DNA from 2 places in the Caldalkalibacillus horti genome. Region 1 is predicted to be linked to the other one. Evidence: riboswitches for the same ligand, from Rfam matches in the RefSeq annotation. Region 1 holds a riboswitch; the other holds the start of a gene.

Region 1 (6,104 bases):
CCTCCATATCATAGAAGGTTTCTAATAAAATGCCATCTACGTTTCCTAACAATAAACAATAAAGCTGCTCCCGAAAGGTACGTTTAATTTCATCAAGGGTTGTCGCCTTTTTTCCTAGACCTCGAATGCCCCCAATGGTACCTAACAAATAAGGACTATCTGACAGCTGGTTAAGTGATGCTCCTCTATTTTTTCCTCCATCTTGTTTAAATTCTTCAATAGCTTCCTTAGCTAATTTTATGGCTGTTCTGTTAATCTCAAGAACCTGATCCTCAAGTCCGTAACGAGATAACTTCTCATAATTAGCGCCATACGTATTCGTTTGGATAACCTGTGCTCCAGCTGATAAATATGCTTTATGAATCTGCTTAATTAATTCAGGCTCAGTAAGGTTCAATTCCTCATAGCATAAGCCAATCCCATAGGAATATAATAATGTCCCCATAGCCCCATCTGCTACAAGGATTTGCTTTTCAAGCGCCTGTAAAAGATTCATGTCATTTCCCCTTATCTTGATTAGTAAAATCTTATGATTGTCAAATTACTTTTATAATTTTAGTCTTTCTCTGTATCTCTGCCACTCTCTAGCGAATCTGCTTTTCCCGACTTTCTAAACGGAAGGAATATGTTGCTCCTACTCCCTCTAAGCCTTGCTCTAGATCTCGAAGCAAATCCTCTGTGCTCTCAAGACCTACAGAAAGACGCAATAGTCCATCTGTAATTCCTCTTTTCTCCCTCTCTTTAGGAGACATTGCCGCGTGTGACATTTGTGCTGGATAAGATAGGATAGATTCGACTGCACCTAAGCTTACAGCAAACACAGGTAGTTGAACCCGCTCTACAAATTGTTTAACGGCTTCTTTGTTTTTAAGTGAAAATGAAAGGACCGCCCCCGCTGATTTAGCTTGCTGCTGTTGGATCGAGTAGCCTTCATGGGAGCGTAGTCCTGGATAATAAACCTGCTCGACCAAAGGATGCTGCTCAAGGAATGCTGCAATTTGATACGCACTTCTCGTAGATTGCTCCATTCTGACAGATAAGGTTTTTAATCCGCGTAATACGAGCCAGCAATCCTGAACTCCTAAAACGGCTCCGAATGAATTTTGAAGAAAATAAATTTGTTCAGCAAGCTCTTCATTCTTCACGACAATAAGTCCTGATATGACGTCACTATGGCCAGATATAAACTTAGTAGCACTATGGATAACCACATCTACCCCTAACTCCAACGGACGCTGTAGGACTGGTGTTAGAAAGGTATTGTCTACAAAGGTTAAGCAATCATACTTCTTAGCCAGTCGGACAATCGCCTTCAAATCAGTCACTTTAAGCAAAGGGTTAGATGGTGTTTCTATATATAACACCTTGGTGTTGGGCTTTATACTAGCTTCGACTTCGTCTACATTACTCATGTCTACAAAGCTATGCTCAATCCCAAATCGACTAAGGACCTTAGTAATCATTCTGTATGTTCCACCATATACATCATCACAAATTAAGACATGATCGCCTTTAGATAGTAAGAAGAAAGCAGTTGTAATAGCGGCCATACCTGAAGCAAAGGCAAAGCCTCTCGAACCACCTTCTAGCTCAGCTATCGTTTGCTCTAACGCTGCTCTAGTTGGATTACCTGAGCGAGCATAATCATATTCACCAGGCTGCTCCACATCCCATTGATGATAGGTAGAAGCGTGATAGATGGGTACACTGACCGCACCAGTATACTTCTCTATTTTATGATCATTGTGCAGGAGTTTTGTTTGAAAATCATACGTTTGCTTAGCCATGGATGTTAACCCCCTCATTCGTAAGCTCCAAGCTTAAGACCTGTGCTAATGCTTGCTGAATATCTCCTACTAAGTCCTCCACATGCTCTATACCTACGGAAAAGCGTAACAGCTTTTTACAAATTCCATTCTGAATTCTTGTTTCCTCTGGAATGTCTGCATGAGTTTGGGTGAATGGATACGTAATAAAGCTTTCTACACCACCTAAGCTTTCAGCAAAAGTAATCAGCTTGAGACTCCTTAAAAAAGGATCAACCCATTCACTACGCCTTAATCGAAAGGAAAGCATTCCTCCCTGACCAGGGTAGAGAATCTCTTCCACTGCCTCATGCTCACTTAACACTTGGGCTAGCCTCTTGGCGTTTGACGCATGAGCTTCTATTCTAAGGCTTAGCGTCTTCATTCCCTTAATGAGTAGCCAGGAGTCGAAGGGTGAAAGGACGGCACCAATTCCGTTATGATAAAGGGCAAGCTTTTCACAAAGCTCCTTTCCCTTGGCTACGATTAAACCAGCTAACACATCATTATGTCCCCCTAGATATTTCGTTGCACTATGGACAACAATATCCGCTCCTTCCTCAATTGGTCTTTGAAGAAGAGGGGTATAGAATGTATTGTCTACTATAAGTAAAACATCATGTTTCTTTGCTATCTGGCTAACCTCTCCAATATCAACGGTTTGCATTAACGGATTTGTAGGCGTTTCAATGAAAATAGCTTTTGTCTTAGCATTGATCCGACCTTCCAGTTCGGTCACATCTCTAGGGTCTACGTAATGAAACGTTAGTCCCCAATTGCGCCAGCCTTGCTCAAATAAACGGTACGTTCCTCCGTAAAGATCAAGAGAAGCAATAATCTCATCACCTTGCTCAAAAATGGAAAATAATGTGTGGATGGCAGCCATACCAGAGCTACAGGCAAAGCCTTGGTCTCCTGCTTCTAAATTGGCTATTCCTTCTTCTACAATTTGCCTGGTAGGATTACCTGTTCGGACGTAATCATACCCTGAGGATTGCCCAATCCCTTCATGACGATAAGCGGTGGACAAATGGATAGGGGGGTTAACGGCTCCAGTGCGTGGATCTTTACCATTACCTAGCTGGACTAGTTGGGTTCTACATCGATATTCCTCTTGTTTTTTACTCATTTTCAATAGCCTCCTAATTATTAGTCAATCCTTGTAGCTTTGCTTGTAAGAAGGCTTCAAAATATAAAAAGCCTTCTTCCAAAGAAGAAGGCGATGATTCCTAAAGATAAAAAGAGGAGTGTACGGAAGTGACAACTAGAGGAATCCTTTGATTGAACCTCTTTACATTGTCTTTTCTTTCCCTCTTTTATTAAAAATCGCTTCTTCTTATCTATCAAGCATGCACAAAAGGTTTGGTGAGTTGCTGCTATTATTTAAACAACACTACAACCTTTTAAGCTGCTTGCTGGAATTAGCACCTGGTCAACGTATTGACTGGTTGCTGAGGCTTCTACGGGCCAGTCCCTCCACCTCTCTGGATAAGAATGCTTAGAACACATATAGCTTTGCTACATAAACAGGTTCTAAACACTTTCTCATGATTATCAATATGATGCACAATCAAATATATGATAATTTTTAGATTATTCTCATCTTATACTATGTTCATTTGTTTATCAAGGTTATTTTTTCTTTTCTTAGCCTAGCTATGAGTTAAAGGCACCTGCTCCTTTAATCGACGATAGTCCATGGCGGCAATAGTTAAAGAGACAATAATAGCAAATAGGATCATAATACTTGTTAATTTCAGTCTAAAATTTGAGTTCATGTATCATCTCTCCGTTCTACTGCATCTTACTTGGAAACGTTATCAGCCTATATTAATTCTATGTTTTTTTCTTGTGTGAAGCAATTGTCTTTCTTACCCTGAAGACAAAATAAAACCGCCTTTACATGCTACGTAAAGACAGTTAGTTAATAAAGAAGTTAGGTTAAATTAGATTAGCTTAGAAAAAAGAGATAACGGGTTCTCAAGCATCCGTTTCATTTGATTCGTAAACTGTACAGCGGTAACCCCATCTGCTACTCGATGATCAAAGGACATGGAAAAATTCATCATTGAACGAATGACGATCTCTTTATTTCTGACAACTGGCATATCCTCAAGCTGATGAAAAGCCAACAAGGCGACCTCTGGATAATTAATAATAGGGGTAGCAAACATTCCACCTATAGGCCCTACATTGCTTATTGTGATTGTCCCTCCACGCAAATCACTGGCTTGCAGTTGATTATGCTGCGCTCGGTAAGTAAGCTGCTTCATTTGCTCATTAATATCAAAAATACTGAGATTTTCAGCATGGTGTAAGACAGGAACAATTAGTCCTTCGTCTGTATGAACGGCGATCCCAACATTCACATGAGACTCTATGCTAATTTCTCCTTTTTCCTCATTAAGCTTCGCATTAAAGATACGAAATTGGTCTAGACTCATCGCCAGTGCTTTAATAATAAAAGCCATGACTGACAACCGCTCTTGGTTGATATACTCTCCAGCTAGATTAGTAGATGAACCTTGCGTATCCTTATGGTACTGTTCTCTGAGCTCCTGAAGCTGAGTGAAATCTATTCGATCAAAGTGGGTAACATGCGGGATAGTTAGCATGGATTGACTCATTTTATGTGCTATTTGCTTACGCCTACCAGTAAAAGGGATAACTTCAGGCATGCTAGATGAAATGGTAGGTTCGAATGTGGTATCTGCATTTTTCTGTTGATGAGCAATAGTTGTTGTTGCTACTTCCCCAAAAGCTTCACTTTTGCCATGTTCACTAGCATATCTAGCGACATCATCAATGGTAATCCTTCCATATGGACCAGTTCCTTGGAGAGTTTCAATATTAATACCGTAATCTCTGGCCATTTTTCTAGTATATGGGGCCGCCTTTACATTTTTGAGTTGTGAAGGATGCTTGCTATTATCTTCTTTTACTGAAAGGTGTGTTGTCTCTAAAGGGACTTGCACTTCATCTTGAACTTCTGCCTGCACTTTGGCTCGTTCTTCGGCTTGTTCTTGACTGTGCTCCTCAATCTTAATTAAGGTACTTCCTACACGCATGACATCTCCGACTTGTACTAGGATTTCGACTACCTTACCCCCAACAGGAGCAGGTAGCTCTGCACACACCTTATCCGTTTGCACTTCTAGCACAGGCTGATCAGCTTGAATCCTGTCCCCAGGCTGTACTAGAATTCTGACAACCTCTCCTTCTGTCATGCCCTCTCCAATATCATGCAGCTTCATGTCAAACAAGTATATCCCTCCTTTTGATTAGCATCGCTTCACTCTTTCTCTCGTTTAAAACGTCATCACCTTAGCGATGCCCTTTTTAATTCGTTCAACAGAAGGAACATAATCATCCTCTAAAGCAAATAGTGGGACATGTACATCAAAGCCAGTCACACGTTCAATCGGCGCTCTAAGCGAAAATAAAGCTTGGTCATTGATCAAAGATATAATTTCTGCCCCTACTCCACCTGTCCTGTGCCCTTCATGCACGATAATCACTCTTCCCGTTTTTTCAACAGACTTTGTAATAGCCTCTTCATCCATTGGATAAAGTGTCCGCAAATCTAGTACATCTGCTTGTATCTGAGATTCCATAGCCATACTCTTAGCCGCTTCAAGGGCAGGGCGAACCATATTTCCCCAAGAGATGATTGTAACATCATCCCCTTCATGTAGCTTCTTTGCTTTTCCTAGCTCTACCGTATAGTGATCAAGAGGGACATCTTCTCTTTCTGCTCGATAGCTTTTCATAGGCTCTAAGAATAAGACGGGATCAGGGTCCTCAATACTTGCGATTAATAACCCTTTGGCATCATACGGGGAAGAAGGTGCCACCACTTTTAAGCCTGGAAGATGAACAAAAAATGACTCTGTGCTATCAGAATGTAGCTCCGGTGCCCGAATTCCTGCCCCATAAGGAGCCCGTATGACAAGCGGTGCTGAATACCTCCCTGATGTTCTAGTTCGAATACGTGAAGCATGGGCAACAATTTGCTCAAAGCCAGGGTAAATAAAACCTAGGAATTGTATTTCAGCTACAGGTTTAAAGCCATTCATCGCTAGACCTATACTAGCTCCAATAATGCCAGCTTCTGCTAAGGGGGTGTCCATAACCCTCGTTTCTCCGAATTCAGCAAGTAGCCCATCCGTTGCTCGAAACACTCCCCCATTCTGTCCTACATCCTCTCCCAAAACGAGAACCGTTTCATCCCGACGCATCATCGTACGTAAACCATCTGTTACCGCCTGAACCAATGTCATCGGAGCTGTTGATGTTTCA
Region 2 (6,104 bases), on a different contig from region 1:
TCTTTTTGGAATAAGAGTTAATAATGCTCGTTTTACAAAGTCCACAATCCACATCACAATCCTCTGTACAAGGATGTGGCCAAAGAATTTGAATAAACTCCTTCGAGAAATCACTTTCGTTACGAAAAACATGTGCCTGTTCTAAGTTAAAAGGCTCTAAAATCGGATCCACAAAAAAATCTATTCCACCCGAGACAATGTAGAATGGGATTTCGTCCTGCTTCAATATTGTTAAAAACATTTCAAAGCCCGGCCTAATCTCGGCTTGCTGTAAAGCAAATTCAGTAACTTCCTTGCGAGCTGAGCTAGGTAGCAAAGAAAAGAGCTTCCCTACTCCCTCTCTGATGGAAATATCCTGATCTAAAATTTGATCCTTGATCTCCTCCCAGCCAAGCGGTGAAAAATGCTTCATGATGGCAATGATGTTATCTCGTAGCGTTATCGTTCCGTCAAAGTCACAGAAGATCACTGGTTTTCTATGCATGTCCTATTTCCTCCCTACTAAGCCCCACATATCAATCGCGCTTTTCAGCTCTGTATGCTTGACGTATTCCTGCTCAAAGCTAGAGCTTGTTTGTAAGATCGATATAGCTTGGCGAAACGCCTGCCCTCCCGCACTTGCTCCACCTGGATGTCCATGAATTCCACCACCTGCATTCATCACACTTTGTAGACCAAAATCCTCATGTAACAAAGGGGTTATCCCCGGATGAATCCCTGCTGAAGGAACAGGAAAGCTAGCCTTTAGCTTACCTCTTTCAGACTTCCATTCTTTTCGAAGCGTGTCTGCAATAGCCAGCGTATCTCCTCTCTCCATAGCTACAGAGCCATACGGTGATGGGAACAGAACAAAATCGGCTCCAGCAAGACGCATCAGCTTACCTAAAAGCAAGGAGGCTGCAATTCCATGATGGGTAGCAGGATAAATCGTTCCAGCTAACGCTGGATGGGCCATCACAGGAATGCGAACCTCCGGATGCTCCGTTATACGTTGCAGTGCATCATAGCCATACGCCAAAACATTAAATAGTAAGGCCGTAGCTCCTTGTTTTGTAGCATTTATTGCCTTATCTAGTAACTCTGTCGTTGGTCCAGTCAGATTTATAGCATATAAAACTTGTTGTCCTGTTTGCTCCTTTGCTCTTTGGGCAGCCTTCAGTCCAACCTCAAGCCTTTTTTCAAATGGAGTTAAAGGATTTTCAAACAGAATTTCATCATCCTTAATCATATCTACTCCACCTAATGCCTGCTGATAGAATTGCTCCTCTAAACTCTGTAGATCCTGACCGATACAGGACTTAAATATACTCATCAGTAATGGACGATCATACACTCCAAGCAGCTCACGAACACCATCAATACCAAACTTTGGACCAGAAAAAGCGTTAATAAAGGACTCCGGAAAATCCAAATCAAGTAGCTTTATTTTTCCGTCCATGGATAGCTTACCGAACACAGTAACTAAAAGAGCGGGAATATCATGGCTGAAATTAAGGGTTGGATATCCGATGCGAATGACAGCTGATCTTTCCTGTGCTGATCCGTCCTTTACCTCCTCCACAGAAATTACACGCCCTAAATGCTTTTTCATCTGCTCCTTTTGTGCCTGTGGTAGGTCAGTCCAAGAGCCTACCGTCAAACCAATCGCTATTTTCTCTGCTTTTTTCTCAAAATCTCCCTTGGCATCGAAGACTAGATACGTAGCAACCACTAGCTCTGTACTCATCAATTCCCCTCCCACATTAACAAAAAACCGTAAATTAAATTCACGTTTCTAGATAAAATCCATAGGTGATTTACTCTATGACAATGTAAAAAGAATTCATAGCCTCACATCAAAGAAATTAATTCTCATGTTACATGAAAGATTCCTAATTGTTCAACCCTTTTTATCGCTTCTCTTGCTCGATCCTCATCGGTCAATAGGCCTACCCGAACAAAGGCATCACCCTGCTGACCAAAGCCAATTCCCGGTGCAACTACAATATGAGCCTCCTCCAAAAGCAGATCGGCAAAGCTGGCTGACGTAAATCCAGTAGGAACAGGTAACCAAGCGAAAAAGGAGCCCTCTGAAGGAGTTGCCTTCCAGCCCATCTGATCTAGTTGTGCAAAAAAGGAATTGCGCCTGTTTTCGTACGTTTGGACCAGCTGTTCTACACAGCCCTGAGAGTCTAACAGGGCCGTTGCAGCAGCTGCCTGAATTCCTCCAAACAAACTGACAAATTGATGATCCTGTAGCAGATTAATTAAACGGATCATCTCTTTATTTCCTAGGGCAAAGCCCACACGCCAACCGGCCATATTGTAGGTTTTAGATAATGTGTAAATTTCTATACCCACTTCTTTCGCTCCAGGAGTCTGCAAAAAGCTAATGGGCTTCTTCCCATCAAAGCCAATCGCTCCATAAGCAAAGTCATGCACAACAGCAATCGAATGATCATAGGCTAGGTCCACCGTTTCACGGAAAAAATCTGCTGTCGCTACGGATGCCGTTGGATTATTCGGATAATTCAAGAACATAAGCTTAGCTTCATCCAGAGCCTCCTGCCCGATTTCCTTATAATCTGGTAAAAACTGATTTTCAGGTCGAAGTGGCATGTAAGACATCTTGGCCTCAGCTAGTGCTATTCCCGACCAATAATCCGGATAGCCTGGATCTGGAACCAGACACGAATCTCCTGGATTTAATAAACACTGACTAACCTCAATTAATCCAGATTTCCCACCAAATAATATGGCTACCTCCGTTTCAGGATCAATATCGACCTGATATTCTCTACGGTAAAATTCAGCAATAGCCTCCTTCAAAAATGGATAGCCTTGAAAGGGGGAATACTTGTGGTATAGCGGATTTTCTGCTGCTTCCTGTAACGCATTTACTATATGTGAAGGGGTTGGCAGATCCGGATTACCCTGCCCTAAATTAATCACATCACACCCTTGATTGACTTTGTTCTGCACCTTTGCTACTAGGCTAGCAAAGAATTGTGTAGGCAAAGCATCCATACGCTTTGCTGGTTGAATTTGAAAGCTCTTCCTCATTTGCTCACCTCTTTACTTTTCAACTATAGTCATTTTGAGAGAAATGTAAAGCAGAAAATGAAAAAGGAATAATTTTTAAAAAATTCATTGACAGATAACCTAGTCTCCATGTATGATGTTTTACAAAATACAAGTAAATAAATATTGCTATTCTTATCCAGAGAAGGCTGAGGGACTGGCCCGATGACGCCCGGCAACCGACCGTATACCACAACTACCGTGGTGCCACTTGTTGTAGAAAAGAATTGATTTACAAACAAGAGGTTCGTGAATACACACGAATATGGCACGGTGCTACATCCTGCAGGATTATTTAATCCTGAGAGATAAGAGTGCGGAACAGCTCATTAGCGCTTACGCCTCTTCCTCAGGAAGAGGCTTTTTATATGCTCAAATGTTTATATCGCTATTCGTTTTTTGGAAATTTTTCGTTTAGGGGGCTAAAAATATGGCTTATCGTGCATTATCAGAAGAAGAAGCAAAGGAATACGCTCTTGGTATCCCAGGGCTGTTTGAACAAGGAGCACAGCTAACCTCAAGAGAAATTGGAGACGGGAATCTTAATCTTGTTTTTCATCTACAGGATAAAAAGTCAGATCGTTCCGTTATTTTTAAGCAGGCACTACCCTATGCTCGTGTGGTAGGAGAATCCTGGCCGCTTTCCTTAGACAGAGCAAGGATTGAATCCGAAGCACTTCAGCTTCAGCATGAAATTTTACCTGGACTAGTACCAAAGGTATATCATTTCGATAAGGAGCTATCTTTAACGATTATGGAGGATTTGTCCGACCATATTATCCTACGCAAGGGACTCATTGAAGCGAAAACGTATCCGGAATTTGCTAAGCATATCGGACACTTTATCGCCCATACAACATTTTATCAGTCTGACTTTTTCTTAGCGCCAGAAGTAAAAAAGCAAAAGCTAGCCGAGTTTATCAATCCTGACCTGTGTAAAATAACAGAGGATCTTGTGTTCACAGACCCCTACTATAATGCTGAAAAAAATTCCTTTAATCCACTGATTGAGGAACAGGTTAAGGAGCTTTGGGTGAATCAAGAGCTAAAAGGTCAAGTAGCCCAATTAAAATACAAATTTCTAACCGCTACAGAAGCGTTAATTCATGGAGATTTACACACAGGAAGTATTTTTGTGACATCGGCAAGCACTAAAGTCATTGATCCTGAATTTGCTTATTTCGGACCAATAGGATTTGATATCGGCGCTGTCTTTGCTAACTTCGTCCTGAATTTTGCAGCTCAAGAGGTGCGTATTAAAAATGTGGAGCAACGAAATGTCTATCAGCAGTATCTGCTTGAATCTATTCATCAAATTTGGGACGTTTTCGAGCAGCAATTTACCCTGCTTAGCCTATCACAGGCTACTGATCCATCCCTTAGAAACGAGGCATTTGTTCAGCAATTTATTCAACAAGTTAAAGAGGATGCCTTAGGCTTTGCAGGATGTAAGGTTATCCGTAGAGTTGTCGGCTTAGCCCACGTAGCTGACTTAGATACTATAGTGGATGACACGGAAAGAGCTTACGCTGAGAAGCTTTCCTTATACGTAGGACAACAGCTCATTCTTCATCGCCAGAAGTGGGCTAAGGAACAATCGATTTCTGCACCTATACGATCATCATTTCAGCAATGGGAGGAAAAGCAGCATGACACAGCCACTCGCTTCGGTTCAGTGGGATAAAGAGCTAGACCAGCTTATCTTAATTGACCAAACAAGGCTACCAAGACATATTGAGTATCTGTTCATTCGTACCATTGAAGAGTCTTGGGAAGCTATTAAATCCTTACAGGTAAGAGGTGCTCCAGCCATTGGAATGACAGCAGCGTATGGCTTATATCTAGGTATCCGGCACGCACAAAACGCCAGTCGGAGGGAACTAGAACAGCTTATCACTGAGCAGGCAAGCTATTTAGCTAGCTCAAGACCCACCGCTATCAACCTAGTATGGGCACTTGAGCGAATCAAAACGAAAGCCTTTAACCACCCTGAGATTAGTCCTCCAGAACTAATCCAGCTAGTGTTAGAGGAAGCACGTCTTATTCAACAAGAGGATGAAAATGTTTGTCGATCCATCGGTGAACATGCCTTAACCCTCTTTGAGGATGGCATAGGGGTACTTACTCATTGTAATGCTGGTAGCTTAGCCACAGCAAGATATGGAACAGCAACGGCTCCCTTTTATTTAGCTCAGGAAAAGGGCTGGAATATCAAAGTTTATGCTGATGAGACACGCCCCGTTCTGCAAGGATCACGCTTGACTGCTTTTGAACTTCAGCAGGCGGGAATTGACGTTACATTGATATGCGATAATATGGCTGCTAGTGTCATGCAAAAGGGCTGGATTCAAGCCGTAATTGTAGGGACAGATCGTGTAGCAGCCAATGGTGATGTAGCAAATAAAATAGGAACATATGGGTTAGCTGTATTGGCTAAGGCCCACAATATTCCTTTTTATGTTGCTGCACCTCTTTCATCCATTGATCTAAATACAGAGCAAGGAGCAGACATTCCGATTGAGGAGCGTGAAGGAACTGAAATTACTCACATCTCTGAAATCCCTGTTGCTCCAGCGGGCATCCAAACCTTCAACCCAGCCTTTGATGTCACTCCTAGCCATTTGGTGACAGCCATTATAACGGAAAAAGGAATCGTCCGTGGAAACTATAAGCAAGGCTTAGCTGAGCTATTTCAAAACCATAACATTGTAGAGCTTCAGATAAATGAAGCAAAATGATTAATAGCTATGAATTAGAGTATTACGTAACATAAATAAGCACAAAAAAGTCACATGTTTTGACCCGAACATTTTGCAAAACATTTTAGGACATATTATAATAGAAGAAACAGTTTTTTTGCAGGAGGTTTATATAGTGGGTACTATAGTTATTTGCCTTATCGGTATTGCTTTTCTTGCCGTTATCTTTACAGCTGGATATGATGAGAAAACAAAAACAGACCAAGTGTAAAAGTATGTTTTAAAAGAAAAAGAGGGCTCTCAAAGTCAATGTTGATCTTGAGAAGCCCTTTTTATTTTGTCCTT

The links. A riboswitch is a leader RNA that binds a small molecule or an ion and turns the genes downstream of it on or off. The one in region 1 is predicted to bind S-adenosylmethionine.
Region 2: another riboswitch for S-adenosylmethionine. It lies ahead of mtnK (S-methyl-5-thioribose kinase); the one in region 1 lies ahead of J2S11_RS12805 (methionine biosynthesis PLP-dependent protein).

The regions. Positions count from the first base shown of each region.
Region 1 covers NZ_JAUSTY010000010.1:74,356-80,459, reverse strand. Annotated here, with positions in the region: gene J2S11_RS12815 (bifunctional homocysteine S-methyltransferase/methylenetetrahydrofolate reductase) at 1-496, opposite strand, end outside; gene metC (cystathionine beta-lyase) at 585-1,787, opposite strand; gene J2S11_RS12805 (methionine biosynthesis PLP-dependent protein) at 1,780-2,934, opposite strand; SAM riboswitch class I at 3,199-3,300, opposite strand; gene J2S11_RS12800 (hypothetical protein) at 3,458-3,583, opposite strand; gene J2S11_RS12795 (dihydrolipoamide acetyltransferase family protein) at 3,752-5,059, opposite strand; gene J2S11_RS12790 (alpha-ketoacid dehydrogenase subunit beta) at 5,114-6,104, opposite strand, start outside.
Region 2 covers NZ_JAUSTY010000009.1:137,161-143,264, reverse strand. Annotated here, with positions in the region: gene J2S11_RS22400 (2-hydroxy-3-keto-5-methylthiopentenyl-1-phosphate phosphatase) at 1-484, opposite strand, end outside; gene J2S11_RS12215 (2,3-diketo-5-methylthiopentyl-1-phosphate enolase) at 488-1,726, opposite strand; gene J2S11_RS12210 (pyridoxal phosphate-dependent aminotransferase) at 1,852-3,042, opposite strand; SAM riboswitch class I at 3,193-3,375, shown strand; gene mtnK (S-methyl-5-thioribose kinase) at 3,491-4,744, shown strand; gene mtnA (S-methyl-5-thioribose-1-phosphate isomerase) at 4,710-5,798, shown strand.